DNA from 3 places in the Methylobacterium sp. Leaf111 genome. Region 3 is predicted to be linked to each of the others. Evidence: predicted binding sites of a transcription regulator. Region 3 holds the regulator's gene; each other region holds the start of a gene.

Region 1 (10,075 bases), on a different contig from region 3:
TGATCGGGCGCGCCATCGTGCAGAAGCGGCCCTACGCCTCCGTCGGCGAGCTCCTGTCGAAGCGCGTCCTTAGCCGGGCGGTCTATGAGCGGATCAAGGATCAGGTCACGGTGCGCTGAGCCCCGTTTCGGGTAGCGCGCCACGCGCCGTCTGCCTAAGATACCCCTCCGGCACGCCGGAAAATCGCTTCGATCACCAGGGACGAGCCATGTTTGCGCAAGCCGGGGGCGTTACCTTTCGCGAGGATCTCGGCGTCGAGGAGACCACCGAGACCGACAACATCGTCCGGTGGGACGGCGAGAAGCTCTACGTGGAGCACGACATCTATCACAACGGCCAGCTGGTCCACCGCAAGTACCGAAAGAACGTCAGCGAGGCGGTGGCCCGGGCGCTGCAGACGCTGATCAACCGCGCGCAGCAATAGGCGGCCGGATCCCTGCGCGGGCGCCTCCGGCGCCGGCGCGCTACTTTCCGATCCAGTCGTGCCCCGCCACCACGGCCTCCACGGTGCGGGTCCAGGTGCCGGGCTGGTCCGTGGACCCGGTTCCGAGCGCGCACTGCACCATGACGCTGTCGCTCCAGCGCCCGTACTTGTAGCCCACCGCCGGCAAGAGCCCGACTCGGACGAAGCCGCAGGCTTCGTGGAGGCGCAGGGACGCCTCGTTCTGGGCGTCGATGTAACCGATCATCTGCCGGTAGCCGCCCGCCGCGCAGGCCTCGATCAGCGCCGGCAGCAAGCGCCGGCCGATCCCCGCGTTCAGGTGCGCGTGGTGGACGTAGATCGAGTGCTTGAGGGTGTAGCGATAGGCGGGACGCTTGCGGAACGGCACCGCGTAGGCGTAGCCCGCCACGATCCCGTCCCGGTCGGCCACGAGGTGCGGCAGGCGCTTCTTGCGCATGGCCTTCCGACGCTTCTTCAGGTCGTCGGGATGGAGCGGGTCCTCCTCGAAATCTCCGACATCGCCGACGCCGCGCCGGATGTGGTGGGCGTAGATGTCCACCATGTCCGGCACGTCGGCATCCGACGAGGGCCGGATGACGAGGTCGGGATCGCTCTCGGCCACGCCCGCCATCAGCGCCCCTCGCGCATGACGCGGGGCTCTCGCATGACATACGTGTGGAACCGGATCGTGCCGTCGGGATCGACGTCGCGGAACACGCCCTGGATCTCGGCCTCGAAGCCCGGGAACAGGTTCGCGGAGCGCTCGAACATCTTGAAATAGTCCAGCATGGGTTTGGCCCGCTCGTCCAATCGCTCGCCCGGCAGCACCGTGCCGATGCCCGGCGGGTAGACCAGAAGCAAGGTCGTCGCCACGCGGCCCTCGGCTTCGGCGATCGGCACGTAATCGACGTTGTTGCGGGTGAGCTGCTGGACCGCCTCCTTCGGCGTCATCACCATCTCGGGCAGGTGCCCCGGCTCGAACTGCTTGCGCTGGAGCGTGCTGGTGCCGTGCTCGCGATGGAAGGCGTGGAAGTCGGCGCACAGGTCGCGCAGGCGCACGCCCTTGTAGCGGTTGGGCCGGCGCCGGACGAATTCGGGCATCGCCTCCTCCAACGGCACGTTGTCGTCGTGCAGGCGCTTGAAGGCGACCAGCCCCGAGATCAGCGTGCCGGCCTTCGAGGATTCGACGCCCGGCGTCAGCAGGAAGAGCAGCGAGTTGAGGTCGTTCTTCTCCGGCACGATGCGGTTTTCCCGCAGGTACTGCGCCACGATCGGCGCCGGCACCCCGTGCGCGGCATATTCCCCGGTGTGCCGGTTGAAACCCGGGGTCAGCACGGTGAGCTTGTTGGGGTCGGTCATGGCGTAGTCGGGCGCCACGTGGGTGAAGCCGTGCCAGTCGGCGCCGGGTGTCAGTTCCCAGTACTTCACGTTGCCGGCGAGTTCGTCCGTCGACAGGCTTTCCCACGGCACCTTGCCGTCCGGTCCCTCGACCGTGTCCGGCACGAAGGGATCGAAGAACCAGCGCTTGAGCGGATCGCCCTCCTTCTCCTCGAACTCGCGGCGGATGGCGCGGACCTTCTTGCGCCACTCGATTCCGAGGCGGATCGTGTCGTCCCACAGGACGACGCCGGAGCGCCCCTTCATCATCTGCGCGCCGACGTCGAGGGAGGCGAACAGGGGGTAGAACGGCGAGGTCGAGGCGTGAACCAGGAAGGTCTCGTTGAAGCGCCGGTGCTCGATGCGCCGGGTCTGGCCGCGGATATGGCTGTCCTTGGTGTGGATCTGCGAGGCCTGGGAGAAGCTCGCCAATTGCTTGTGGGTCGATTGCGTGGCGATGATGCCCGGCGAGGTCTCGTCGAGGCCCTTCAAGCCCATCGCGAAGCGGCCGGCGAAGAGCGGGTGGAACTTCATGAAGCCCGCCCAGGCCTCGTCGAAGAGGATGTAGTCGCAGAGATGCCCGATCTTATCGAGGATCATCTGCGCGTTGTAGATCGTGCCGTCATAGGTGCACTGCTCGACCACCGCGACGCGGAACGGCCGCTCGCGCCGCCAGGCCTCCGTGTCGGTGATCAGCGGGTTGGTGCGGATCTTCTCGCGGATGCGCGTCTCGTCCAGGGCCTCGTGGTACATCGGGCCGATCAGGCCGTAGGCGTTGCGGTCGGTCTCCAGGAAGACCGGGATCGCACCGCCGAGGAACAGCGCGCCGTGATGCGCGGCCTTGTGGTTGTTGCGGTCGAACAGCACGAGGTCGCCCTCGGCGACCAGGGCCGAGAGCACGATCTTGTTGGAGGCCGAGGTGCCGTTCAGGACGAAGTAGGTCTTCTCCGCCCCGAAGATGACGGCCGCCTCCTTCTGCGCCTTCAGGGCCGGGCCCTCGTGGACGAGGAGATCGCCGAGATCGAGCACCGAGTTGTCGAGGTCGTCGCGGAACACTGCCTCGCCGAGATGCTCGACGAAAATCCGCCCGATCGGGGAGCGGTTGTAGAAGATGCCGCCGTTGTGGCCCGGGCAGGTCCAGAGCTGGTTGCCCTGCTCGGCGTAATCCACCAGCGCGCCGAAGAACGGCGTCTTCAGGGTCTCGGCATACTGCTTCACGCGGCTCACCAGGCCGCGGGCGATGTAGTCCGGGGTTTCTTCCGCCAGGAAGATGTAGCCGTCGATGAAGTCCAGCACCTCGACCGGGATATCCTCCAGGCGCTTGCGGCGGACCATGATGACGATGGGCATCTCCAGCCCGCGCTTGCGCATCAGGTTGATGAGGGCCGCCGCCTTGCCGTCGAGGCCACGCTTGCCCCAGTCCACCACCATGCAGCCGATGGCTGAATCGGTCTGGACCGCGATGGCCGCATCCTCGACGCGGCGGGCCCGCACCACCTCGAAGCCGAGCTTCTCCACGGAGCCGATGATCTGCTGGACGCGCACGCCCTCAAGATCGTCCGGGTCGAAGTTCGGCGCACACATCAGGACGGTGAAGCGGCGGAAGAAGTCCATGCGGAAAAGGCTCCCAGAGGCGTTTGGCGCACCGTTCGCGACGGGACGTGACGCTTCGATGACGATCGTGCGGCGGTCGCGGTGTTTTCAGGTACGCCCCGCCGCGACAGAGAGCCGGCTTACGATCCGCCGCGCCGTTTGACGAGCCCGCGCGGGCGGATCATGTGGTCGACCGCCAGCGCCGCGAGGCCGCAGATCAACAGGACGAGACGCGCGCCGTTCTCGACCTCGCCGAGGACCAGCCCCTCGATGGTCAGGCCGAACCTGCCGGTGCCCCGGGTCGGCGGCAGCACCCGCGCGGTGCGGATCGACGGTGTGACGAGCGGGCGCTTTGTCTCGGCGGCGTTTCACCCGGCGATCTCGTCCCGCGGCAGGCGCGAGCGCCCGGACAGGACCGGCCGGGCGCGGCGGAGGGAATGGAGGCGCGGAACCAGGCGGGCGGCCCTGTCTCCGGCAATCCTTCCCCGCCGGCGCCGGGAGACAGCGCCATTTCACCCGCGACAAACGCCCCGGCATCGGGCTTGCTCCGCGCAAGGCAGAACAGCGGGGCGGCATGGTCGAGAAGCTTTTTCACGCAGGGATGAGCCTCGCCCTGCTGCTGGCCGTGGCCGTGCTGTTCTCCACCAACCGGCGGGCGATCTCGCCCCGCGTGGTCCTCTCGGCCCTGGCGCTGCAGGTGGCGCTGGGGGCCCTGGTGCTGTTCATCCCGGCGGGCCGGACAGGCCTCGCGGCGGCGGCGGGATTCGTCCAGACCGTGCTGAACTACGGCGACCGGGGCACCGCGTTCCTGTTCGGCGGCCTCGTCGAGCCGCGGATGTTCGAGCTGTTCGGCGGCAGCGGCTTCATCCTGGCCCTGCGCATCCTGCCGCAGATCCTCTACGTCTCGGCGCTGATCGCGGTGCTCTACCATTTCGGGGTGATGCAGGCGGCCGCGCGCGGCATCGGCGCCGTGCTGCGGCGGCTGATCGGCACCTCGCCGATCGAGACCTTCTCGGCGGTGATCACCATCGCCATCGGCCAGAGCGAGATCGCCATCGCGCTGCGCCCGTTCCTGGGGGCGCTGACCTCGGCCGAGCTGTTCGCGGTGATGTCGAGCGGGGCCGCCTCCACGGCGGGCACGATTCTGGCCGGCTACGCGGCCCTGGGCGTGCCGATGGAGTACCTCCTGGCGGCCAGCGCCATGGCGGTGCCGGGCGGGCTTCTCTACGCCAAGATCCTGGTGCCGACGACGGAGCCGAGCCGGGTCACCTCCACGCGGGTCACCTTCGCGGAGACGCGGGCGGTCAACGTGATCGAGGCGGCGGCCGACGGCACCCAGAAGGGGCTCGCCGTGGCGGTCTCGGTGGGGGCGATGCTGATCGCGTTCACGGGGCTGATCGCCCTGCTGAACGGGTTCATGGGCTGGACGGGGGGCTTGTTCGGCTATCCCGCCTTGAGCCTGGAGGGGGTGCTCGGCGCGGTGTTCGCGCCGCTGGCCTGGCTGATGGGCGTGCCCTGGGACCAGGCCGGCCTCGTCGGCGGGGCGCTGGGTCAGAAGATCGCCTTCAACGAGTTCCTGGCCTACGCGCAGCTCTCGCCGGTCCTGAAGGCGGGCAGCCTCGATCCGCGCACGGCCGCGATCCTGTGCTTCGCGCTCTGCGGCTTCGCCAACCTGACCTCGGTGGCGATCCAGCTCGCGAGCCTCGCCAGCCTCGCGCCCGAGCGCAGGGCGGAGATCGCCCGCTTCGGCCTGCGCGCGATCCTGGCCGGCACCCTGTCCAACCTGACGAGCGCGACGCTCGCCGGGTTGTTCATCGGGGCCTGACGGCAGTGCCGGCCGGGATGCTTGCGCGGAGGGTCATGCGGCGGCGAGTTTCGCCGCCTTGACCTTTGCGGGGCCGGCCTTGGCGACGGCCGTGAGCGGCAGCTCGATATCGATGTCGAGGGTCGACATGTCCTGGCCGCGGTCGAGGCGGATCTGGACCTTGTCGCTGTTGACCTCAACGTGCTTGGCGATGACCGCGAGGATCTCCTCGCGCAGCACCATCACGAGATCGGAGCCGCCGACCCCCGCCCGTTCATGGGCGAGGATGAGTTGCAGGCGGTCGCGGGCGACCGGCGCCGAACCGCGCCGGTTGAACATGTTGAGGAGGCTCATGCTGCCCTCCGGGTGAAGAGTTTGTCGAGGAAGGACTTCTTGTCGGTGGGGACCGACATCGGGACCGCATCGCCGTTGAGGCGGCGCACGGCGTCGGTGTAGGCGCGGGCCGGGGCGCAGAGCGGATTGTTCAGGGTCACCGGGCAACCGACGTTGGAGGCGCGCAGGACTTCCATGCTCTCCGGAATGATGGCGAGCAGCGGGATCGAGAGGATCTCGAGCACGTCCTCGATCTTGAGCATGTCGCCGCGATCGGCCCGGGCAGGGTCGTAGCGGGTGAGGATCAGGTGCTTCTCCATGGTCTCGCCGCGCTCGGCCTTGAGGGTCTTGGAGTCGAGCAGGCCGATGATCCGGTCGGAGTCGCGCACCGAGGAGACCTCGGGGTTGGTGACCACCACCGCCACATCCGCGTGGCGCATGGCCAGCGTGGCGCCGCGCTCGATGCCGGCCGGGGAGTCGCAGATCACCCAGTCGAACTTCTCGCGCAGCTCGTCCATGACGCGGGCGACGCCCTCGTCGGTGAGCGCATCCTTGTCGCGGGTCTGCGAGGCGGGCAGCAGGTGGAGCTTGTCCAGGCGTTTGTCGCGGATGAGGGCCTGGTTGAGCTTGGCGTCGCCGTTGACCACGTTGATGAGGTCGTAGACGACGCGCCGCTCGGCGCCCATCACGAGGTCGAGGTTGCGCAGGCCGACATCGAAGTCGACCACCGCCACGCTCTTGCCGGCCTGCGCGAGCGCCGCGCCGAGGGCCGCCGTCGTCGTCGTCTTGCCGACGCCGCCCTTGCCTGATGTCACGACCAGAATTTTGGCCATATGAGCTGTCTCCTCAATCCAAGGATGCGAATTTGATGGCGCCGCCATCGAGCCAGATTTGCACGGCCTTGCCGCGCAAGTGGTTGCCCATCTCCTCGGCCGTACGGACGAGGCGGTCGATGCCGAGAAGCTCGGGCTCGAACTTGCGGCAGCAGATGCGGGCGCGGGGGTTGCGGGCGGCGCCGGCGATGGCCCGGCCGCGCAGCGCGCCGTAGACGTGGATGGAGCCGCCGGCGAGGATCTCCGCGCCGGAGGAGACCGACCCCATGACGGTGACGTCGCCGGTGGGGTGGACGATGGATTGCCCGGACCGGACCGAGCCCTCGATGGTGAGGGACGTCGTGGCCGGCTCGGGAGGTGCCGGCGGCACCTCGGGCTCCGGCTCCGGCTGGGCCGGGATCTCGATCGTGTTCGAGGGCCGTCCCTGGACGAGGAGCGGCGGGCGCCCCGGTCCGAGGAGAGACACGTCCGTACCCTCGATGCCGAGGATGCGGATCTGCCGGCTGCCGAGTTCGGCGAGCAGGCTGTCGAGGTCAGGCGCGGCGGGCGCCAGCGCCGCCACGTCGAGGATCAGGGCGCGCCCGTCGAACAGGGTCGGCGAGCGCTGGAGCGCCTCGTCCAGATCGGCGAACCAATCGGGAAGCGGTGTCTCCGGGGCCAGCACCAAGGACTTGAAGGCGCGGCCACGAAGCTGAACGGGTCTGCGGGGAGGGCTTGTGTCAGTCACGGGCTCTCGCGATTCCTTACCAGACCATTGATGCCCGGTATGGTTACCGCTTCGTTAACAACCCGTGTTCAAAGGATTAAAGGCGCGCATTTTCCTCTGATCCGATGATCCAGGGATGGAGCACGCGAACAAGCATCGGCCCCGGACGGCGCGCGCGACGGCCTGGGGCCTGTCGCACGCCCCCTCCGGGGCCGGGTCCGTATGTGAGGGTCATCGCCCGAGCGACGCCCGCCGTCACCGCGTGGTGGGCAGCAGCCAGTTCGGCAGCCACATGGCGATGCCGGGGACGAGGCAGAGGATCAGGATCGCCACCGCCATCAGGATGACGAAGGGCAGCGTGCCCCAGATGATGTCCTTCAGCGGGATGTCGGGGGCGATGTTCTTGATGACGAAGATGTTCAGGCCCACGGGCGGGTGGATCAGGCCCATCTCCATGGTGATGGTCATCACGACGCCGAACCAGACGAGGTCGAACCCGGCCGCCTTCAGGGGCGGCAGGATGATCGGCGCCGTCATCAGGATGATCGAGACCGGGGGCAGGAAGAAGCCGAGCAGGATCACGAGGCCGAGGATCGTCACCAGCAGCACCCAGGGGGAGAGCTGCATCGCCACGATCGCGGCCGCAGCCGACTGCGAGATGTGCAGGTAGCTCATCACGTAGGCGTAGAGGAGCGACATGCCGATGATCAGCATCAGCATGGTCGATTCCCGCAGGGTCGCGGTGAGGATCGGGCTGACGTCGCGCGGGCGCCAGACGCCGTAGATGACGGCGATCAGGCCCAGCGCCAGGAGGCCGCCGAGGCCCGCCGTCTCGGACGGAGTGGCGTAGCCGCCGTAGAGCGCCACCATCACGCCCGTGAGCAGGATCACGAAGGGCAGCACCCGCGGCAGCGTCGAGAAGCGCTGACGCATGCTGTAGGTGTCCTCCGCGAGGATCGCCGAAGCGGTGCCGTTCCGTTCGTAGGCGACCTTCGCGGCCGCGTATTCCGCGCGGAACCGGTAGACCGACCAGGCCGCGAACAGGCCGACCAGGAGCAGGCCCGGTCCGATGCCGGCGAGGAACAGGCGTCCCAGCGACTGCTCGGCCGCCACCGCGTAGAGGATCATGGTGATCGAGGGCGGCAGCAGGATGCCGAGGGTACCGCCCGCCGCGATGATGCCGGCGGCGAAGCCCGGCGAGTAGCCGCGCTTGCGCATCTCCGGGATGCCGGCCGAGCCGATGGCCGAGCAGGTGGCCGGGCTCGACCCCGCCATGGCGGCGAAGAGCGCACAGGCGAACACGTTGGCGATGCCGAGGCCGCCGGGGATGCGGTGCATCCAGGCGTGCATGGCCGAATAGAGGTCCTGGCCGGCCTTGGACCGCCCGATCGCCGCGCCCTTCAGAATGAAGAGCGGGATCGACAGCAGGGTGATCGAGGCCATCTCCTCGTAGACGTTCTGCGCCACCGTATCGAGGGAGGCGCCCGGCATGAAGACATACATGAAGGCCAGGGCGACGAAGCCCAGGGCGAAGGCGATGGGGATGCCGGCGAGCATCGCGCTCAGGGTGGCCCCCGCATAGAGGAAGCCGATGGCCGCGACGCTCATGGATGCCTCCCGGTGACCTTCGTGTCCGGCACGGTGTTGGCGAGGGGATCGCCGAGGGGCCGCGTGCCCGTCGGTGTGGCGCCGGACTGCCCCGCTGCATCGCGGTTGAGATCGGCCCCAAGGCCGATCTTGGGGTTCGCCCAGCCCGCCTTCTCGGCGCCGTAGAGGATCTCCTCGGCGATCTGCAGGGCGAACTGGAGGCCCAGCAGGGTCATGCCGATCGCCATCAGGATGTAGGGAATCCAGAGCGGCGGCCCCCAGCTCGACTGCGACACCTGCCCGTCGACCCAGGCCTCATGAAGCAGAGTCCAGCTTTTCCAGGCGAAGAACGTCACGAAGACGAAGCTGATCACGTCCGCCACCAGGAGGCGGGCGCGGTTGACCCGCGGCGAGAGCAGGCCGGTCAGCGCCTCGATGGCCACGTGGCCGCGCTTGGCCTGCACGGCGGCGGCCGAGAAGAAGGTGGCGCCAACGATGAGGAACACCGCCATCTCGTCCTGCCAGTCGGTGGGCTCATGCAGGACGTAGCGGATGACGACGCTGTAGCTGAGGACCAGGCAGGCGCAGACGAGCGCGATGCCGCCCAGCAGCATGATGACGTGATTGACGCCCTTCAGGGCCCGGTCGATGGTGCCGAGGAGCCCCGGAACCCGGGGCTCTGCCGTCGTGTGCGTCGCGGCGGCGGCCGAGGCCGCGTCGAAGGCGTGGCTCACGACACCTGCTCCGCCAGCTTGAGGAGCTCGGCGCAGCCGGCCGACTTGCCGGCGAAGTCCTTCCAGGCGGTATCCCGGGCGATGTCACGCCACTGGCCCAGGGTCTTCTCGTCGAGGTTCTGGACCTTCGCGCCGGCCTTGGCGAAGATCTCCTCGACCTTGGTGTCGTCCGCCTTGGCCCCGGCCTGCCCGAACGGCTCGAGCTCGGCGCCGATGGTCATGATCAGGTCCTGCTGGTCCTTGGGCAGGCGCTCGAAGGCGAGCTTCGACATCATCAGCGGCTCCAGCATGAACCAGTAGGAGCGCTCGCGGCCCGAGGTCAGGGCCTTGCCCAACTCTTCCAGGCGGAACGAGATCAGGCTGGTGGACGAGGTGATGACCGCGTCGCAGGCGCCCGTCTGCATGGCGGCGTAGGACTCGCTCGAAGGAATGGAGAGCGTGGCGGCGCCGGCCTGCTTCATCATCAGGTCCATCTCGCGCGACCCGCCCCGGACCTTGAGGCCCTTGGCGTCGGCCGGCGCGTAGAGGGGACGCTCCCGGCTGGCGACGCCGCCCGCCTGCCAGACCCAGGAAACGAGGATAATGCCCTTCGCGTCGAGGATCTCGGTGAGCTTGCGGCCCACCGGCGCCTTCTTCCAGGCGATGGCCTGCTCGTAGGAGCTCACC
Region 2 (10,075 bases), on a different contig from region 3:
CCCCCTGCCGTACATCCAGTCGCCGTCGATGACGGGCTCGAAGGGCGGATGGGTCCAGAGATCCGCGGGGCCGGGCGGTACCACGTCGACATGGGCCTGGAGGATCAGCGAGCGCCCGGTCTCGGCCCGCGGCCGATGGATGCCCACGACGAGGGGCGCCTGCGAATGCGCCTCCGACATCGCCGCCCCGCCCGGATGGGCGGCAAGGGCGGCCCCGTCCATGGTGAAGCGGTCGATGGCATAGCCGCGGGCGCGGAAGGCCCGGAAGACGAAATCCTGGATCGCGTGCTCCGCGCCCCGCGTCGACCCGAACCGCACCAGGGCCTGGGTGTGGGCGACCTGCTCGGGAAATCCTGCCGCGACGGCCTCGGCGATGCGGGCGGCAAGGGCGGGATCGAGGGGCATCGGCGCTCCGGCGCTGGCGAGGGGTGCGGCCAGGATAGCGGTGCCGGCCGGTTCAGGCGAGCAGCGCCGCCGCCAGCGCCACGGGCAGGGCAAGCAGCGCCGCCGGGCGGATCCAGGCCGGGCGGTAGGACACCAGCCCGACCACCAGGAGCGCCGCGCCGGTGAGCGAGCCGATCCACTGCACAGGGCCGAAATTCCAGTCCGAGGTGACCACGGCGGCCGCGAAGGAGGCCGCGATGGCGGCCCAGCCGGCGAGCCGCAGCGCCCCGGCGCGGGTCCGCGTCTGGCTGCGCCCGGCGATGGCCCGGTGGTGGCGGTCCATGGCGAGGCAGAGGGCCGCCAGCCCGGCGAAGCTGAGGGCGAGGTTGAGGGCGATGGAAAGCGGCGTCATGCTTCGGCGAAACCTTCGGGCACCCGGGCCGGACCGGGGCGTGCGGCCTGCCGGCGCGCCTCGTAGTCGGAAACCTTGCGCGCCCCGAGGGCCAGGGCGAGGCCCAGCCCCAGCATGGCGGCGTCGAAGGCCAGGAAATCCAGGCCGCGATCCGTGGTCAGCGCGCCGACCACCGGCACGGCGCCGAACAGGAAGCCGGCGGCGAGGCCCAGCTCGGTCCAGGCCCTGCGGTGCGGGCGAAGCAGGGACACGAAGGCAGCCAGCGCCCAGGCGCCGAAGAAGACGCTTCCCTCCCAGGTCGCCCGGTGGGCGAGGTCGACGGGCAGCAGCCGGTTGCCGAGGAGAAACGCCGCCATGCCGATGGGCAGGCCGAGGATCGTCCCGAGGTTGAGGCCGCGCACCAGGCGCAGGCCGAAGCCCGGCGCCTCGCCCGCCTTCGGCGCCCGGGCGACGGTCCAGAGGACGAGGCCCGTGGCGATGGTGGCCGAGCCGAGCAGGCCGCAGAGGAAGAACAGTGCCCGCAGGGCCGTGCTGGCGAAATGCGCCTCGTGCAGGCCCATGAAGCTGGTGAAGACCTGGGCGGCCGGCTTCAAGGGCTCGACCCGCTCGACGACGGTCCCGGAGGCGGCGTCGAAGGCGATCTGCGGATGCTGGTGGGCGAGGCCGTGGGGCTCCTCGAAGACGGCGACCACGGTGGCGTTGGCATCGCCCGGATTGTTGACGATGACCATCTCGAGGGGTTCCGACACCTCGCCCTGGGCCCGGGCCAGCAGCGGCGCCAGCGGCACGGCCTCGCCGGGTCGGCCGGCGGCCGGGCGCCAGGTCGTGGTCTGGGCCGCCTCGACGTAGAAGCGCAGGTCGTCGCCCTTGTAGGCCGCCGTCACGCCCCAGGGCATGTACATCACGCCGAGGGTCACGATCCCCGTATAGGTGATCATCAGGTGGAACGGCAGGGCTAGGACGCCGGTGACGTTGTGGGCGTCGAGCCAGCCGCGCTGGGCCGACTTGTCCCGCCGGAAGGTGAAGAAATCGGCGAAGATGCGCCGATGCGTGACGATGCCGGAGATCAGGGCGATGAGAAGAATCATCGCCGCGGCGCCGACGATCCAGCGGCCGAGGACCGGCATCATCTGGAGCTCGTAATGAAAGCGATAGAAGAAGTCGCCGCCCTGGGTGTCGCGTGCCTTGGTGGGCGCGCCGGTCTCGACGTCGAGCATGGCCTGCCCGAGGGGAGCCTCCAGGCTGTCCATCCAGTAGACGGCGATCATCGGCCGGTCCGGCTGCGGCACGGAGACGTACCAGGCCATGGCCTTCGGCGCATGGGCCTTCAGGTAGGCGACGCCGCGCTCGGCGGCCGGAACCGGATCGGAGGGACCGGCGTGCAGCTCCGGGCGCATCCAGAGCGAGAGGTCTGCGCGGTAATAGGTGGCGGTGCCGGTGACGAACACGGCGAACATCACCCACCCGGTGACGAGCCCGGCCCAGGTATGGAGCCAGGCCATCGACTGGCGAAATCCCTGTCTCATGCGGGCGGTCCCATCGCGACGCCGTCGAGGGCCAGCCAGAGGCCGAGGCCCACCAGCGCGATCGGAAGCCCGAGGCCCAGAGCGGCGCGCAGCAGGGTCCGGGCGGCGAAGACCCAGATCACGGCGCCGGCCAGGATGGCGAAGCTGATCAGGGTCGCGGTGGCCACCGCCTCGGAGCGCACCATCGGCAGGGTCAGCGACAGGAACGCCGTCGCGAGCCCGGCCAGGGCGTATCCGCCGAAGGCCGCCAGCCCCACGCGTGCCGCCACCGCGGAGCGGTAGCGCCAGCCACGTCGCAAGCGGGCCCTGTCGAGGGGACCGGAAATCTCCGTCACGGGCAAACCCTTCGAGACTTACACGAGCGAGACCGGTGCGGAGACAGGCCCCGCAACGGCAGGCAAGATCGGCAATCCCGGCCGGGACAAAGCGCCGGCCGAGTCCCCAACGCGTGAGGATCACCCCCGCTATAGCGATCCTGGTCTTGGGCTCGCAAACCCTATGTTATGGAATCATTCCAATTCGACTTTGGGATGCTGCGTCGCGCCTGCGGCAACGTCGCGGTTCGCACGCCAGTGTGACGGCGCGCAGGACGGTGGCGGCGCGCGGAATTCGTGTTGACGGGCCGCAGGTCGCGCCCTGTGCAACCGGACCGCGGGTTAGGATAAGGTGACGGCGAGCGTCCGCTTCCCGCCCACACCGCCCGAGAAACAAGACACCCGATCGTGACCGCAAGCTCCCCCCGTCCCCCGATCCGCTTCCGCGGCCGCTCGTTCATGGCCCTGGTGCTCGCCCCGGTGCTACCCGTCTCGGACTGGCTCGACGAGCTCGACGCGCTGGCCCGGCGCTCGCCGGCCTTCTTCGTGGGTCGCCCCGTCATCCTCGACGTGGCCGGGCTCGGGCTCGAGCGGGAGGCCCTCGTCGCCCTGGTGGCCGACCTCGCCGCCCGCGACGTGGCCGTGATGGGCATCGAGGGGGCCGATCCGGGCCAGCTCGGGGCCGGCCTGCCCCCGCCCCCGGCGGGCGGGCGCCCGGTCGATGCGGTCCCGACCCCGGAAGCGACGGCGGATGCCGCGCCGGTCGTGCCGTCCGCGCCGGCTCCGTTCCGCTCGCTGATCCTCGATACGCCCGTGCGCTCCGGACAGACGATCCTGCACCTAGAGGGCGACATCACCGTGATGGGCTCTGTGGCCTCCGGGGCCGAGGTGATCGCGGGCGGCTCGCTCCACGTCTACGGCGCCCTGCGCGGCCGGGCGATCGCAGGGGCGGCCGGTAACCCGGAGGCGCGCATCACCTGCCGCCGGTTCGAGCCGGAACTCATCGCCATCGACGGGCTCTACCGCACCGCCGACGACCTCGGCCCGGTCCAGCGCGGGTTGCCCGCCCAGGTCCGTCTCGAGGGCGATGCCATCAAGGTGGCCGGTCTGGACTAGGCCCTACCGGCCCGTCCAGGCCGGGGGACGCTTGGCGAGGAACGCCTCCATACCCTCGCGAAAATCCGCGCTTGTGTAGCAGAGGCGGATCAGGTCGTCGCCGGGACGCTCGTCGCCCGCATCGTCCGCGTCCTGAAGGCGGCGCAGGCCCTCCTTGGTCGCCCGCAGGGTGAGCGGCGCGTGACCGGCCACCAGGGTCGCGAGCTCCGTGGCGCGGGCCGCCAGGGCCTCGGCATCGGCCACGACCTCGCCGACGAGCCCGATGGCCAGGGCCTCCTCGGCCCCGACGAGGCGGGCGGTGAAGATCATGTCCTTGACCCGCGCCGGCCCGATCAGGGCGGAGAGCCGCCGCAGGTTGCCCAGCGAGAGGCAGTTGCCCAGGGTCCGGGCGATGGGAAAGCCCAGGCGGGCGTCGCGGGTGGCCAGCCGCAGGTCGCAGGCCGCCGCGATGGCAGCGCCTCCGCCCGTGCAGGCGCCGGCGATCGCCGCGATGGTGGGCACGGACAGGCGCTCCAGCGCGCCCATCACCCGGTCCATGAAGCGCTCGTAGTCGATCGCGTCCTGCGCGCTCGTGAAGCTCCGGAACTGGGCGATGTCGGTGCCGGCCGCGAAGGCCTTCTCGCCCGCACCCGTGATGACCAGGGCCTTGACGCTCCCGTCCGCCTCGAGGCGCGCACAGGCGTCGATCAGGCCCTGGTACATCCCGAAGGTGAGCGCGTTGCGCGCCTGCGGCCGGTTGAGGGTGAGACGCGCGATGCCGCCCTCGACCGTGAAGAGGAGTTCGTCGATCTGGGTCATGCGGGGTCCCTGGGCGCCGGGCGCGGATGCGTGCCCCTTCCTCTCGCCCATCGGGGCCGGGCGGAGCAAGCGGCCGGCCCCCTTCCCGCCTCAGAACACGGACGGCACGAACATCCCGGGCGGCACCGGGTGGCGGGTGTAGTCGTCGTTGCGCTCGCGGTCCGGCAGGTGCACGGGCGGATGCGCGACGTCGCCGTAGGGGATCTGCGTCAGGAGGTGGCTGATGCAGTTGAGGCGGGCGCGCTTCTTGTCGACCGCCTCGACCACCCACCAGGGCGCCTCGGGGATGTGCGTCCGGGCCAGCATGTCCTCCTTCGCCTTGGTGTAGTCCTCCCAGCGGCGGCGGGACTGCACGTCCATCGGCGAGAGCTTCCACTGCTTCAGCGGATCTTGGATGCGCATCTGGAAGCGGAAGGCCTGCTCCTCGTCGGTGATCGAGAACCAGTACTTGAGCACGATGATCCCGGAGCGGGTCAGCATACGCTCGAATTCGGGCACGGAGCGGAAGAATTCCTCCACCTCGTCGGGTGAGCAGAACCCCATCACGCGCTCGACGCCGGCGCGGTTGTACCAGGAGCGGTCGAACAGCACGTTCTCGCCGCCGGCCGGCAGGTGGGCGACGTAACGCTGAAAGTACCACTGGGTGCACTCGCGCTCGTTCGGGGCGGGCAGCGCCGTGACGCGGCAGACGCGCGGGTTGAGCCGTTGGGTGATGCGCTTGATCACGCCGCCCTTGCCGGCGGAGTCGCGGCCCTCGAAGATCACCACAACGCGCAGCTTGTGGGCCTGGACCCAGTCCTGCAGGCGCACCAGCTCGTGCTGCAGGCGGAACAGCTCGCGGAAATAGACCTTGCGGTCGAGGCCGGTCGGACGGGCGGGCTGCCCGAGTCCGTCGGCCAGGCGCTCGAGGCGCTCGTCCTCCATCTCGAGCTCGAGTTCCTCGTCGAAATCGTCGGCGACCTCCCGGCGGATCGCCTCGATCTGCGCTGCCCGCTGTCCGCCGTCCATGTGGAAGCCCCGTCCCCGCCGAAATGCCGGCTGCGCTTAGACCACGGCATCATGACAGGCTTGATACGACGTGAGGGGCCGGCGACGGTCCGAGGGAACGGGGACCGCACATCGCGGGTTGAACGACAAGCTGCGCCATTTCGCGGGCCGAGAGCCCGGCTCGCCCGGCGCCCCACACATCTGGAGGGTCCACCCATGAGCCTGATCGGACGCATCGTCACCAAGCTCCTCGGCAACGAGGATCGTCCCGTGGTCCGCGACGACCGCAACTACGATTCCGGCACGCCGCTCGGCCGCCTCGTGACCAAGATCCTGCGGAAGTAAGAGCGCTCTCCGGGCGGCCGAGGCCGCCCGGTTTCCAAAGCCCTGGTCGGCTGAGTCCGCCCGGCTCCGGACTGTGCTCGCGGCTCAGGCCGCCCGGCGCTTGGCCTTCTTCTCGCGTCCCTGGCCCGGCGCACGCTGGCCGGCCCGGGTCCGGTCGAGCACGAATTTCGCGTAATCGTCCATGTCGCCCGCAAAGGGCTTGACCGTGTTGTCGGCCGCCAGCCACAGGCGATCCGCCACCAGCTCCATCAGCGAGCGGTCGTGGGTGATGAGGATGACCGCCCCGCCGTAATCGTTCAGCGCGTCGAGGAGCGCCCTCCGGCTGTCGATGTCGAGATGGTTGGTCGGTTCGTCGAGGATGAGCAGGTGCGGCGCCTGCATCGCCACGAGGTTGAGCAGCAGGCGCGCCCGCTCGCCGCCCGAGAGCGCGTCCACCGTCGTCTCCTGCTTGTCGAAGGCGAGGCCGAAGCTTGCGAGCTTGGCGCGCCGGGCCGACTCGCTGTCGTCGGGGCGCTCGCGCCGGATGATCGCGAGCGGCGTGTCCTTCGGGTCGAGGGCCTCGATCTGGTGCTGGTGGAACCAGCCGACCTGCACGCGCCCTTCCCGCACCATGCGCCCGTCCCGCACCGCGAGGGCGCCCGCCGCCATCTTGGCGAAGGTCGACTTGCCTGCGCCGTTGACCCCCAGCAATCCGATGCGGTCGTCGACGTCGAGGGTCAGGTTGAGGTCGCGCAGCACCGGCGCGTCGTCGCCATACGCGATGGTGGCGTCGGTAAGGTGCATCAGGGGCGGAGCCAGCGGCCGCTTCGGCGAGGGCAGGTGGAACGGTGCCACGTGCTCCTCGATGGTGGTGGCAATCGGCTCCAGCTTGGCGAGGCGCTTGACGCGGGACTGCGCCTGGGCGGCCTTCGAGGCCTTCGCCTTGAAACGATCGATGAAGCTCTGCAGGTGCGCGCGCTCCGCCTCCTGCTTCTGCTTGGTCGAGGCCTGGAGACGGGCCTTCTCGGCCCGGCGCTTCTCGAAGTCGTCGTAGCCGCCGGTGTAGAGTTCGAGCTTGCCGCCGGCCACGTGCAGGATCGCGTCCACCGAGTTGTTCAGGAGCTCGCGGTCGTGGCTGATGATCAGGGCCGAGTGCGGGTAGCGCTTCAGGCGCGCCTCCAGCCAGAGGGCGCCCTCGAGATCGAGGTAGTTGGTAGGCTCGTCGAGGAGCAGCATGTCCGGCTCGGCGAAGAGCGCAGCGGCCAGGGCCACGCGCATGCGCCAGCCGCCGGAGAATTCCGCCATCGGCCGGGTGAGGTCCTCCACGGAGAAGCCGAGGCCGGCGAGGATCTCGCCGGCGCGCGCCGGGGCCCGGTCGGCGTCGATCTCGATGAGGCGGGCATAGATCTCGCCCAGGCGCTCGGGCGCGGCGGTCTCCAGCTCGGCGTTCAGGGCCTCGCGCTCCACGTCGGCGGCCAGGATCGTATCGATCAGGCTGACGGGGGTCGCGGGGTGTTCCTGATCGACGGAGGCGACGCGGGCGGTCTTCGGCAGCAGGATGGCGCCGCCGTCCGGCTGCAGTTCACCCAGGATGATCTTGAAGAGCGTCGACTTGCCGACGCCGTTGCGGCCGACGAGCCCGACCTTGGCGCCGGGCGGCACCGCGACGCTGGCGCGATCGAAGAAGCGCCGACCCCAGGCGCTGAAGGTGAGGTCGTCGATCTGAATCATGCGGGGGCTCGTCGGGGGCGGGGGCACCGGACGGACCCGGACGCGGGCCGGACCCTATCGCACCGCACCATCCGGCGCGAGGGGTGCGGCACGCAACCGGCCCCCTCGCCCCACGCGCCTCAGGTCGTGCCCGGGCGGGAAACGACCCGGGCGCCGGCCTATTGCGCGGCCACCACCGAGGCCTTCACCAGCGGCGCCACGGGCACGCTCTTGCGCCAGAACGTGCCGGTGCGGCCGGTCTCGTAGCCGGTCTCGTACAGGCTGCGCATGTAGCCGGTGTCGAAGCCGCGGGCCGTGGAGGTGTTGGGCGCGGATTCGTCGATGTAGGCGAGGTTGAAGCCGATGCCGTTGTTGCGGGTGAAGGCATAGGTCGAGGCCAGGGTGGCGCGGCTGCGGGCTCGGCTCGCCGTGGTGAACGCGCGCTCGACGATGGAGAGCGTGTTGTTCTGGGCGAGGTCGAATTCCGGTTCCAGGCGCCCGTTGATGATGACGTAGATGTCCGACTTGGCGCCCGCCTTGAACCGGCCGTCGCGCAGCAGGAACGATTGCGGGAGGGTGAAGACCGGCGTCACCACGGAGCCGTCGACATGCATCTCCTGGAAGGTGCGCTGCGCCGCCTGGACGTCGATGAGCTGCGGCGGGAACACCGCCGGGATGCTGGCCGATGCGGTGAGCACGTCGGTGAAGAGGTCGAGGGCGGCGGGGCCGCCGCTGGTGGCGATGGCACCCATGTTCCAGATCACGGCGCGCTGGGCATCGAGGTTCGTCGTCACCACGAGGAGGCGACGGCCCTTGGCATGCTGGGCGGCGACCGCCGCCAGGAGGTCCGGCGTCACGTAGCGCCGCACGAGGTCCCGCAGGCGCCCGTCCCCGAACAGGCCCGAGCCGAACAGCACGTTGGCGAAGCTCGGCGACTGGACCAGAGTCGAGGCGACGCCACTGGTGTAGATGTCCTTCAGGATGGCGTCGTATTCCGGCCCGACGAAGGCGAAGGGCGCGATCAGGGCACCGGTGGAGACGCCGGAGACCAGGGAGAATTCCGGGCGCTTGCCGGACTCGGTCCAGCCGTTCAGCAGGCCGGCGCCGTAGGCCCCGTCGCCGCCACCGCCGGACAGGGCGAGGTAGGCGAACGGCACCCTGCTGTTCTGGGGGCGCGCCGACATCTCGGTGAAGGTCTTCTCCGAGGCATCCGCGTAGGCGCGGACGTTCGGATCGAGCCCTGGCAGGACCGCGTCGGCCGCCTCGCTCGCCGTGTAGGGCGTGCGCGGCGTGCTGCCACAGGCCGCGACCTGGCCCGCAACGAGCAGGGCCAGGAGCCCCCGGGTCCAACGGCGACGACGCAGGTTCGACATGTCCACAGCCAAGTCCACAGCCTCAATCCCGGAGCCCGACCCCGGCACGACCCTAGCACGGAAAATGAGCTTGGCCGTTGCCGTGTTCCGGCTACGCTTCGCGACGCTGGACCGGTGTGGCATTCGGGCAGCAGCCGCGCGATCCCACGGGATCGTGCGGAAGCATGTCGACGGCCGGAGCCTCCGCGGCCCGGCCCGACATCAAATGAACTTCCTGCGCACACGTCCGTTGGAGCACCATACGGTGACGGTTGACCGTTGCGGTCACGATCCGACGTCCAGTTTCCCTCGCGAAACCTGCTTTCGCCGACCGGTCGCGCTCACGCGGAGCGGCCGTGCCGCCCGCATGTGCCGTCGATGGTCCTGACGATGACGGCGTGAGCAGGACAGCCCCAGGGATCGGTGGCGCGAGGAGGCAGAGGCGATGGAACGAGACGACGCGTGGCACCTGACGGGCGATCTGATGGTCGAGCACGGCAAGGGCGATCCGTTCGCCGCCGCCATCCGGGCCACCCGCATGCCCATGATCGTCACGGACCCGCGCCGCGACGACAATCCGATCGTCTTCGTCAACGATGCGTTCCTGCGCCTCACCGGCTACGAGCGCGGCGAGATCATGGGGCGCAACTGCCGCTTCCTGCAGGGCCCCGACACCGACCCGAACGCGATCCAGCAGCTCCGCGAGGCCGTGGGTGCCCGGCGCGACATTTCCGTCGACATCCTGAACTATCGCAAGGACGGCACCTCGTTCTGGAACGCCCTCTACATGAGTCCGGTCATCACCAAGGGTGGTGACCTGCACTACTTCTTCGCCTCGCAGCTCGACGTCACCGACCGGGTCGACGCGCAGATGCGGACGCAGAACGAGAAGGAGCACTTCGAGCGCGAGGTCGCCAAGCGGACGCGCGAGCTGTCGGACGCCCTGGCGGCCAAGACCATGCTCGTGCACGAGGTCGACCACCGGGTGAAGAACAATCTCCAGATGGTGGCCTCGCTCCTCACGATGCAGACCCGGAGCATTTCGGACCCCACGGCGCGCGAGGCAATGAAGTCGATGCTGACCCGGGTCGAGGCCCTGGGAACGGTGCACAAGCGCCTCTACCAGTCCCACGACGTCGAGCGCTTCGACGT
Region 3 (10,075 bases):
GCGGCGCGGGTCTCGGGGGCCACCCCGTCCTCGAGATCGATCATCACCACGTCGGTGGGGAGGGTGCGGGCCTTCACGAGCAGGCGCGGATTCGACCCTGGCATGGCCAGGACGCTGCGGCGCGGGCGGATCTCGGTCATGGCGCATCCCTCGAGGCACGGTCGGGAATCGGGCGCCGCACGTCCGCCCCCGGCGGCGCGCCGTTCCGGTCGAGGCCTCGACCAGCAGCGACTCGCCCTCGGCCCCGGCGATAGCCTCCCGCGAATCCCGATTCAAGGCGGCGGCGCGGACCGAGCGCCGGCCCGTCCTCCCCGGAAAAGCGCGTCGGCCGCGGCCGGTCCGCCCCTGTCCGGGGCCCGTGTCATCGAACTGTCGCGCAATCGTCATACCGCCTTAGCCCAACCGACCGTATGGCGCGGTGCACAACGGCTCACGGGCGCCGCGCCCGGGCCGATGCGCGCTCCTCAAGGAGACCACAGATGAAATTCACGACCCTCGCCGCCCTCGTGGGCCTCGGCCTCGCCACTCTCGCCCCCGCTCAGGCGGCCGAGATCACCGGCGCCGGCGCCACCTTCCCGTTCCCGGTCTACTCCAAGTGGGCCGAAGCCTATCGCAAGGAGAGCGGCCTCGGACTGAACTACCAGTCCATCGGCTCGGGTGGCGGCATCAAGCAGATCCAGGCCAAGACCGTCGATTTCGGCGCCACCGACGCGCCGCTGAAGGGCCCCGCCCTGGAGAAGGACGGCCTCGTCCAGTTCCCGACCGTCATGGGCGGCGTGGTCACCGTGGTGAATATCCCGGGTGTCGAGCCGGGCAAGCTGAAGCTCACCGGCGAGGTCATCGCCGAGATCTACGCCGGCAAGATCGCCAAGTGGTCGGACGCCAAGATCGCCAAGCTGAACGAGGGGCTGAAGCTCCCCGACGCCAACATCACCCCGGTCTACCGGTCCGATGCCTCGGGCACGACCAACATCTTTACCACCTACCTCTCCCAGGTCTCCGAGCCCTGGAAGAAGGAGTACGGCGCGGCCACCACGATCAGCTGGCCGGTGGGCCAGGGCGGCAAGGGCAACGAGGGCGTCACCGCCACCGTCAAGCAGGTCCCGAACGCCATCGGCTACGTCGAGTCGGCCTACGCCAAGCAGAACAAGCTGAGCTACGCCCTGATCCAGAACAAGGCCGGCAAGTTCCCACAGCCCGACGACAAGGCCTTCCAGGCCGCCGCCGCCAGCGCCGACTGGAAAGCCGCCCCCGGCTTCGGCATCTCGCTGACCAACGAGGGCGGCGAGGGCGCCTGGCCGATCACCGCCGCCACGTTCATCCTGGTCCACAAGGATCCGGCCGACGCGGCCCGCACCGCCGAGGTGCTGAAGTTCTTCGACTGGGCCTACAAGAACGGCGACAAGCTCGCCGTCGACCTCGACTACGTGCCGCTGCCCGACACCGTCGTCAGCCAGATCCACGACGCGTGGAAGGAGATCAAGGGCAAGGACGGCAAACCCGTCTTCAACATGTAGGCCCGTCCTCACCCGGGAAGCCGAACCTCGCGGGCGCTCCGCCCGCGGGGCTAGGGGGCGAGCCGCCGTGCCCCCGTGACCGCGACCGACGGGCCCGGCGTCGCGATGCCGGGCTCCCCCTTCGCCACCCCCTATCGCCACCCCTTGGCAACGATCCGGTGATCCCCCCTCGCGCCGACGACCGGCGCAGGGTAGGACGCCGCCCGGTGAAGAGAAGACATTCGGATGGCCGCCTTGACTGACCAGATCGCCCTGACGCGGGGCCGCGCCGCGGCCCGCAAGACGCCCGGCGGCCTCGGCGACAGCCTGTTCCGCGCGGCCTCCTACGGCGCGGCGATCCTGGTGCTCCTGTTTCTGGCCGGCATCCTGGTCTCCATCGCGTACGGCGCCTGGCCGGCCTTCCAGGAATTCGGCCTCGGCTTCATCACCTCCAGCGTCTGGAACATTGGGCAGGAGCAGTACGGCGGCCTCGTGGCCATCGTCGGGACCCTGGCCTCGGCCGTCCTCGCCCTGCTGATCGGCGTGCCGCTCTCCCTCGGCATCGCCGTCTACCTGACGCAGCTCTGCCCCGGCTGGGCCCGCAAGCCCGTCTCGATGACCATCGAGCTCCTCGCCTCGGTGCCGAGCATCATCTACGGCATGTGGGGCCTGTTCGTGTTCGCCCCGCTCTTCGCCCGCTTCGTGCAGGTGCCGGTGTCGAACCTCGTCGAGGGCATGCCGATCGTCGGCACCCTGTTCTATGCCCGCGTCCCCTCGGGCGTCGGCATCCTCACCGCGGGCATCATCCTGGCCATCATGATCGTGCCCTTCGTGGCCTCGATCACCCGCGACATGCTCGACCAGATCCCGACGGTGCTGCGGGAGAGCGCCTACGGCATCGGCTGCACCACCTGGGAGGTGGTGCGCCACGTGCTGGTGCCCCAGGCCTCGGTCTCCATCATCGGGGCCATCATGCTGGGCCTCGGCCGGGCGCTCGGCGAGACCATGGCGGTGACCTTCGTCATCGGCAACGCCAACCGCCTCTCGGGCTCGGTCTTCGACCCGGGCTCCACCATCGCCTCGCGCATCGCCAACGAGTTCAACGAGGCCGACGGGATGCAGCTGAACGCCCTGATGGCCCTCGGCTGCATCCTCTTCGTCATCACCTTCTTCGTCCTGATCGTCGCGCGCCTCCTCACCCGCCGCGCGAAGGTCGCCTGAGGCCAGCCTCACCGAGTCGTCAGGAGCCGCATCATGGACGCCGCGAACCCCCTCACCACCGCCGCCCCGGCCCGGATCAGCCGGGTCCGGCCCGGCCGCCGGGTCGCCGACCGGATCCTGATCCTGGCGAGCACGATCGCCACGCTGGTGGGCATCGTCGTGCTCGGCTCGATCCTGTTCATGCTGGTGGTCGAGGGCATCAAGGGCGTCTCGCCGACCCTCTTCACCGCCCCGACGCCGGGGCCCGGTTCCGAGGGCGGCGGCATCGCCAACGCGATCCTCGGCAGTCTGGTGATGACCCTCCTGGCCATCCTGGTGGCGACGCCCGTCGGCGTGATGGCGGGGACGTTCCTGGCCGAGTACGGCCGCAACTCGAAGATCGCCGACGTCATCCGCTTCCTCAACGACATCCTGCTCTCGGCGCCCTCGATCCTCATCGGCCTGTTCGTCTACACGCTGATGGTGCGCCCCATGGGCTCCTATTCCGGCTGGGCCGGCGCGGTGGCGCTGGCCATCATCGCCACCCCGGTGATCGTGCGCACCACCGAGGACATGCTGCGCCTCGTGCCCTCGACCCTGCGCGAGGCCGGCGCCGCGCTGGGCGCCCCGCCCTCCATCGTCATCCGGAGCATCACCTGGCGCGGCGCCAGCGCCGGCATCGTCACCGGCATCATCCTGGCCCTGGCCCGCATCGCCGGCGAGACCGCGCCGCTGCTCTTCACCGCGCTCAACAACAACAGCTGGTTCGCCCCCAACCTGATGGGCGGCGTGCCGAACCTGCCCGTGATGATCTACCAGTTCGCCCTCTCGCCCTATCCGAACTGGCAGCAGCTCGCCTGGGCCGGCGCCCTCCTCATCACCGTCACGATCCTCGCCCTGTCGATCGTGGCCCGCTTCGTCATCAAGACCGAGCGGTCGCGCTGATCACCCGCGCGCCGCCTGTCCCCGCCGCTTCGCCCGATAGGATCTTGAACCGATGAACGCCGCCCCCGGGATCACGTCCGCGCAGCTCACCGGACGCCACAAGGCCGACGAGTCCTCACCGGTCCGCATCGCCGTCAAGGACCTGAACTTCTACTACGGCAGCTTCCACGGCCTGAAGTCGGTCAACCTCAACTTCCACGACCGCCAGGTCACGGCGCTGATCGGCCCGTCGGGCTGCGGGAAGTCCACCCTGCTGCGCACCTTCAACCGGATCTACAGCCTGTATCCGGACCAGCGCGCGGAAGGGGAGATCCTCCTCGACGGCCAGAACGTCCTGGATTCCGGGGTCGACTTGAACGAGCTGCGCTCGCGCATCGGCATGGTGTTCCAGAAGCCGACCCCGTTCCCGATGTCGATCTACGACAACGTCGCCTTCGGCCTGCGCCTCTACGAGAAGCTGCCCAAGGCCGACCTCGACATGCGCGTCGAGGAATCCCTGCGCAAGGCCGCCCTCTGGGACGAGGTGAAGGACAAGCTCAAGCAATCCGGCATGGGCCTCTCGGGCGGCCAGCAGCAGCGCCTCTGCATCGCCCGCACGGTGGCCCAGCGCCCCGAGGTGATCCTGTTCGACGAGCCGACCTCGGCCCTCGACCCGATCTCGACGGGCCGCATCGAGGAGCTGATCGAGCAGCTGCGTTCGGAATTCACCATCGTCATCGTCACGCACAACATGCAGCAGGCGGCGCGCATCTCGCAGTTCACCGCCTTCATGTATCTCGGCGAACTGGTGGAGTTCGGGCCCACCACGCGCATCTTCATGAATCCGGAAAAGCGCCAGACGCAGGACTACATCACCGGCCGCTTCGGCTGATCCTCCGCCGGCCGGTCTCGGCCCGCGTCCCCCATCACCGCCAGGGCGGGCCCCGGACAGGCGGGCCCGATCGAGGAGCGAACCCCATGCCCGACCACATCGTCAAATCCTACGATACGGACCTCGAGGACCTGCGCCGCTCGATCTCCGAGATGGGCGGCATCGCCGAGAAGATGATGACCGAGGCCGGCGAGGCCCTGGTGCGCCGGGACGCGCCCCTGGCCCAGGCGGTGATCGCCGCCGACGCCCGCCTCGACACCCTCCAGCGCGAGATCGAGGAGCGGGCGATCCTGCTCATCGCCCGGCGCCAGCCCCTGGCCATCGACCTGCGCGAGACCGTGACGGCGATCCGCGTGTCGAACGATCTCGAACGCATCGGCGACCTCGCCAAGAACGTCGCCAAGCGCGTCGTGGCGATCGCCGACCAGATCCAGCCGCAGAAGATCGTCATCGGCGTCCAGCACATGAGCGACCTGGTGCAGGAGCAGCTCAAGGACGTCCTCGACGCCTATGCCAGCCGCGACACCAAGGCGGCCCTCGACGTCTGGGAGCGCGACGACGCCATCGACGCCCTCTACAATTCCCTGTTCCGCGAGCTCCTGACCTACATGATGGAGGACCCGCGCAACATCTCGTTCTGCACGCATCTCCTGTTCGTGGCCAAGAACATCGAGCGCATCGGCGACCACACCACCAACATCGCCGAGACGATCCACTACCTCGTCACCGGCGAGAATCTCCTGGCCGAGCGCGAGCGCCCGAAGAACGACGCGTCCAACTACGCCACCGTGGACATGCCCGGCGCGGCCTGACCCCCGTGCCGCTCTGATCGAAAGCGCACGATGAGTACGCGTATCCTGATCGTCGAGGACGAGGAGGCCCTGACCCTCCTCCTCCGCTACAACCTCGAGGCCGAGGGGTTCATCGTCGACTCGGCCGCCCGCGGCGACGAGGCGGACCTGCGCCTGCAGGAGCAGGTGCCCGACCTCGTCCTGCTCGACTGGATGCTGCCGGCCCTGTCGGGGATCGAGCTCTGCCGCCGCATCCGCGCCCGGCGCGAGACCGAGCGGCTGCCTGTCATCATGCTCACGGCGCGGGGCGAGGAGGGCGACCGCATCCGGGGCCTCGGAACGGGCGCCGACGACTACATCGTGAAGCCGTTCTCGGTGCCGGAGCTCCTCGCCCGGGTCCGCGCCCTGCTGCGCCGGGCCAAGCCGGCCCACGTCGCCAACCTGCTGGTGGCCGGCGACATCGAGCTCGACCGGGTCAGCCACCGCATCCGCCGGGAAGGCCGCGAGATCCATCTCGGGCCGACCGAGTTCAAGCTCCTCGAATTCCTGATGCAGAGCCCCGGCCGGGTGTTCTCGCGCGAGCAGCTCCTCGACGGCGTCTGGGGCCACGACATCTACATCGACGAGCGCACGGTCGACGTCCATGTCGGGCGCCTGCGCAAGGCCCTGAACCGCCCGCGCCAGAGCGACCCGATCCGCACGGTCCGCGGCTCGGGCTACTCCTTCGACGAGATGTTCGAGGCCGAGGCCGAGTAGCCGATCCCGAGGCGCGCCGGCCCAGCCGTCAGGCGGACAGCCGGGCCCGCCGCCTAGGCGAAAATCATCGCGTCGGTGGGCAGGTGGACGGTGAAGGCCTTGCCCTCGTCGACCCAGCCCGGACCGGCGGCGCCGTGGTTGATGCCGTTGGCTTCCTCGGCACTGCCGGCGAAGTGATGCTGGCCGGTCTGGGTGTTGTAGAAGCGCTCCAGGGTCAGGCCGCCGGGGGCGCCCGCATCCGCGTAGGCCTCGAAGGCCACGCCCTCGTACGTGTAGGTCGGCGCCGTCTTGACGACCTGATCTCGCTCGGCGACGCTCGTCGTGAAGAAGTGGGCGTTCGAGGCCGTGTCGAAGAACCGGAACACGTCCACCGTGTCGGCGCCCTGGGCCGGGGCCGCCCACGGGGTGCCCTCGTAGGTGAACCACGGCAGCGTCTTTTCGATCTGCGCCTTCTCGGCCGTGCTCGTGGTGTAGAAGTGATCCCCCGTACGGGTGTCGTAGAACCGATAGACCGCCGTGACGGCGGTGCCGGCGACCGGGCTCGTCTGTGCCGCCGCGGCCACCACCGGGGCGGGCGGCGCACCGTACAGGGCCTGGATCCCGGCGATGTCGCCGGCCGCCAGGGTCGTGATGCCCCTGTCGAGGATGGCGTTCATCACCTCGGGCTTGGCGTCGTAATGGTCGAGGCCGAGCGCGTGGCCGATCTCGTGCAGCGCCACCAGGGAGAGATCCACGTTCTGGGTGCCGACGATGCGGGCGCCGGAGGCGTGCCAGCCCTCGCCGCTGTCGAAGGTCACCTCCGCGGACTGCATGCGCTGGCCGCTGTAGGAATAGGTGGCGTAGCCCAGGGTCTTGCCGAGCCCGTCGATCCCCCCGAGGGTGAAGTCGATCTGGGCGTTGGCCGTTGCGGCCACCTGCTGGAAGGCGATGTCGGCGGCGGCGGCCCAGGTAGCGAAGGCGGCCTGGAGGAGGCTCACGAAGCCGGTGGGGATCGTGCCGTCGACGGCCCAGGTGACGGTGCCGCCGCCCGTGCCTGCCGCGCCCGTTCCCCAGCGCGGACCTTCCAGCGCATAATCCCCCATCGACCGCCCTCCCGTGCGTTCGGGCCAGGGTCGGCGGCAGAGGTTGCGAAATCCTTACCGGACCGGCCGCCACGCGTCGGGGCGGCACGTCCTCACACGATGCTGCGCACCACGCCGCCATCGACGCGCAGCGCCGCCCCGCTGGTGGCGCTGGCGGCCGGGCTGCAGATGTAGGCGACCATGCTGGCGACCTCCTCGACGGTGGCGAGGCGGCCGATCAGCGAGGTCGGGCGGTGCTCGGCCACGAAGGCGCGGCCGGCGGCGTCGAGGTCGACCTCGCCCCCGGCTCCGCCGTCCTGCCCCTGCGCCATGCTCTTCATGAAATCGGCGACCCCCTCGGACAGGGTCGGCCCCGGCAGCACGCTGTTCACGGTGACGCCGCTGCCCGACACGGTCTCGGCGAGCCCCCGGGCCACGGCGAGCTGGGCGGTCTTCGTCATCCCGTAGTGGACCATCTCCACCGGGATGTTCACGCCGGATTCGCTGGAGATGAAGACCACCCGGCCCCAGCCGCGCGCGACCATGCCGGGGGTGTAGGCCCGCGCGAGGCGCACGCCGCTCATCACGTTGGTCTCGAAGAACCGCTGCCAGTCCTCGTCCGGGATCTCGAAGAACGGCTTCGGCTCGAAGATGCCGGTGTTGTTCACCAGGATGTCGACGTCCGGCAGGCCGGCGACCACGCGGGCCGCCCCGTCCGGACTGGCGACGTCCCCGGGCGCCCCGATGAAGCCGGCACGGCCGGTCTCGCGCTTCAGGCGGTCGACGGCGTCGCGGACGCGGTCCTGCGTCCGCCCGTTGATCGCCACGTTGGCGCCGAGTTCGCCCAGGGCCTTGGCGATGGCGTAGCCGATGCCGCTGGTGGAGCCGCTGACGAGGGCGCGCTTGCCGGAAAGGTCGAGGTTCATGGGATCGTCCTTCGGAGAGGCACTGATCCGGGTCAACGCGCAGGTCGGGCCCTGGTGCGATCGCGGCGGATGCGTCAGGCGCGGGGCTGGCGCCGCAGGACGCTGGTCACCGCCCCGAGGCTCGCCAGCGCGACGGCGCACCACAGGGTCGCGGTCACCGGCCCGGCCGGCGGGCCGCCCTGGTGCAGGCCGAAGATCACCGCCACCAGGGCCGCGCCGAAGGATTGTCCGGTGAGGCGGGCGGTGGACTGCATCCCGCTCGCCCCGCCGCTGCGGTCCCGCGGGGCGCTGGTGATGATGACCTTGTTGTTGGGCGACTGGAACAACCCGAAGCCGAGGCCGCACAGGGTCAGGCGCCAGGCGATGTCGGGATGCGACGCGCCCGCGGGGAGGAGGGCCGTCGCCGTCAGGCCGGTGGCCATCAGGGCGAGGCCGAGGCCGCCGAGCAGCCCCGGGGCGTAGCGGTCGGCGAGGCGCCCCGAGATCGGGGCCATCAGGGCGATGGCCAGGGGCCACGGCGTCATCAGGAAGCCGGTCTGGGTCTCGGAGAGGTGCAGGACGTCCTGGAAGTAGAAGGGCAGGGCGACGTAGGCCATCATCTGGGCCGCGAAGGAGGCGACCGAGCTCGCCATCGACAGGGCGAAGGCGGGAATCCGCAGGAGGTCGACGGGCAGGAGCGGGCGCGCCAGCCGGGTCTGGGTCCGGACGAACACCGCGCCGATCGCCAGGGCCGCCCCGATCTCGGCCAGCGCCACGCCCCGGGTCACCGGGTCGCCGAGGCCGTCGACCCCGATGATGAGGAGCCCGAAGGTCACGGCGTTGAGGAGGGCGCTGCGGACGTCGAAGCGCCCGCCGCTCCGGGGCGTCACCGGGAGGGTGCGGGCCCCCACCGTCAGGGCGATCAGCCCCACCGGCAGGTTGACCAGGAACAGCCAGGGCCAGCTCGCCACCGACAGGATGGCGGCCGCCACCGTCGGACCGGCGGCGGAGGCCATGGCCACCACCAGGGCGATGTTGCCGACGCCGCGCCCGATCATCCGCTGCGGGTAGATGAAGCGCACCAGGGCGGTGTTCACGCTCATGATGCCGGCGGCCCCGAGCCCCTGCGCGATCCGCGCGGCCACCAGGGCTTCGAAGCTGGGGGCGAAGGCGCAGGCGACGGACGCCGCCGTGAACACGGCGAGACCGGCGAGGTAGATCCGGCGATAGCCCAGGATGTCGCCCAGGGCGGCCAGGGGCAGCAGGGCGGCCGTCACCGCGATCTGGAAGCTGTTGGTCACGAAGATCGCCGCGGAGGGCTCGACCCCGAGGTCCTTGGCCATCACCGGCAGGGCGACGTTGACGATGGCGCCGTCGAGGACCGCCATGGTCATGGCGAGGCCGATCGCGAGGAGCGCCAGCATGCGTTCGCGCACCGGAATGCCGTCCAGTCCGGGCTCGGGCGGTGTCCGGGGCGGGAGATCCTGGTGCGGGAGATCTTGACCCTGGGAGGGATCCTGATCCCGGGACGTCGTCCGGTCCGGGGAGGAAGGTCGGCTGCGCGGATCCGGGCCGGGAACGTCGGTGGTCATGGCCGAGCCCTGGGACGCCGGGCCGGAAACCGCAAGGGCCGGGGAAACGCGGCGTGTCGTTTGTCACCGGGATCGGGCGACGCTGGTGTGGAACCTGCGCTATGTCAGCCCGGTGCGTAGGATTGCGCGCCGTTGCCGGGACCCCACATGGACGCGCTCCTCAAACTCTCCGCCCTGCTGCTGGCGGCCCTGCTGTCCGTGGCGACCGCCGCCGCCCAGCCGAGCGCCAACGACACGGCGCCCCTCGGCATCGCCCTGGAGGGCTTCGCCTACCCGTACCCGGTCTTCTATGTCGAGCGGATGCGCGACGGCGAGCGCCAGCGCCTCGCCTACATGGACGTGCCCGCGGAGGGACAGGCCAACGGCCGGACCGTCCTGCTGCTGCACGGGCGCAACTTCCCGTCGAGCTACTGGCAGCCGGTGATCCAGGCCCTGACCCGCGCGGGCTACCGGGTGCT

The links. The regulator PhoB, encoded in region 3, activates phosphate uptake and scavenging genes when phosphate is short. The targets are predictions, from matches to a motif close to TGTCATNNANCTGTCAT.
Region 1: ASF41_RS21070 (Orn/Lys/Arg decarboxylase N-terminal domain-containing protein) is a predicted target of PhoB. The motif match lies at 3,481-3,497, and genes of this name have one in related genera.
Region 2: ppk2 (polyphosphate kinase 2) is a predicted target of PhoB. The motif match lies at 5,599-5,615, and genes of this name have one in related genera.

The regions. Positions count from the first base shown of each region.
Region 1 is NZ_LMNE01000067.1:101,852-111,926, reverse strand. It holds gene ASF41_RS21085 (helix-hairpin-helix domain-containing protein) at 1-119, shown strand, start outside; gene ASF41_RS21080 (hypothetical protein) at 209-424, shown strand; gene ASF41_RS21075 (GNAT family N-acetyltransferase) at 465-1,073, opposite strand; gene ASF41_RS21070 (Orn/Lys/Arg decarboxylase N-terminal domain-containing protein) at 1,073-3,433, opposite strand; gene ASF41_RS25305 (hypothetical protein) at 3,553-3,726, opposite strand; gene ASF41_RS21065 (NupC/NupG family nucleoside CNT transporter) at 3,987-5,237, shown strand; gene minE (cell division topological specificity factor MinE) at 5,271-5,570, opposite strand; gene minD (septum site-determining protein MinD) at 5,567-6,382, opposite strand; gene minC (septum site-determining protein MinC) at 6,396-7,109, opposite strand; gene ASF41_RS21045 (TRAP transporter large permease) at 7,344-8,696, opposite strand; gene ASF41_RS21040 (TRAP transporter small permease) at 8,693-9,409, opposite strand; gene dctP (TRAP transporter substrate-binding protein DctP) at 9,406-10,075, opposite strand, start outside.
Region 2 is NZ_LMNE01000067.1:115,339-125,413, reverse strand. It holds gene ASF41_RS21150 (ArgE/DapE family deacylase) at 1-405, opposite strand, end outside; gene ASF41_RS21145 (DUF3325 domain-containing protein) at 458-796, opposite strand; gene ASF41_RS21140 (PepSY domain-containing protein) at 793-2,322, opposite strand; gene ASF41_RS21135 (iron transporter) at 2,319-2,657, opposite strand; gene minC (septum site-determining protein MinC) at 3,096-3,752, shown strand; gene ASF41_RS21125 (enoyl-CoA hydratase/isomerase family protein) at 3,756-4,550, opposite strand; gene ppk2 (polyphosphate kinase 2) at 4,641-5,558, opposite strand; gene ASF41_RS21115 (hypothetical protein) at 5,754-5,882, shown strand; gene ASF41_RS21110 (ABC-F family ATP-binding cassette domain-containing protein) at 5,967-7,592, opposite strand; gene ASF41_RS21105 (patatin-like phospholipase family protein) at 7,751-8,944, opposite strand; gene ASF41_RS26495 (histidine kinase dimerization/phosphoacceptor domain -containing protein) at 9,369-10,075, shown strand, end outside.
Region 3 is NZ_LMNE01000073.1:37,566-47,640, forward strand. It holds gene ASF41_RS21640 (CoA ester lyase) at 1-140, opposite strand, end outside; gene pstS (phosphate ABC transporter substrate-binding protein PstS) at 480-1,517, shown strand; gene pstC (phosphate ABC transporter permease subunit PstC) at 1,743-2,717, shown strand; gene pstA (phosphate ABC transporter permease PstA) at 2,751-3,641, shown strand; gene pstB (phosphate ABC transporter ATP-binding protein PstB) at 3,694-4,512, shown strand; gene phoU (phosphate signaling complex protein PhoU) at 4,599-5,324, shown strand; gene phoB (phosphate regulon transcriptional regulator PhoB) at 5,355-6,059, shown strand; gene ASF41_RS21675 (matrixin family metalloprotease) at 6,113-7,141, opposite strand; gene ASF41_RS21680 (SDR family NAD(P)-dependent oxidoreductase) at 7,234-8,046, opposite strand; gene ASF41_RS21685 (MFS transporter) at 8,121-9,449, opposite strand; gene ASF41_RS21690 (alpha/beta fold hydrolase) at 9,765-10,075, shown strand, end outside.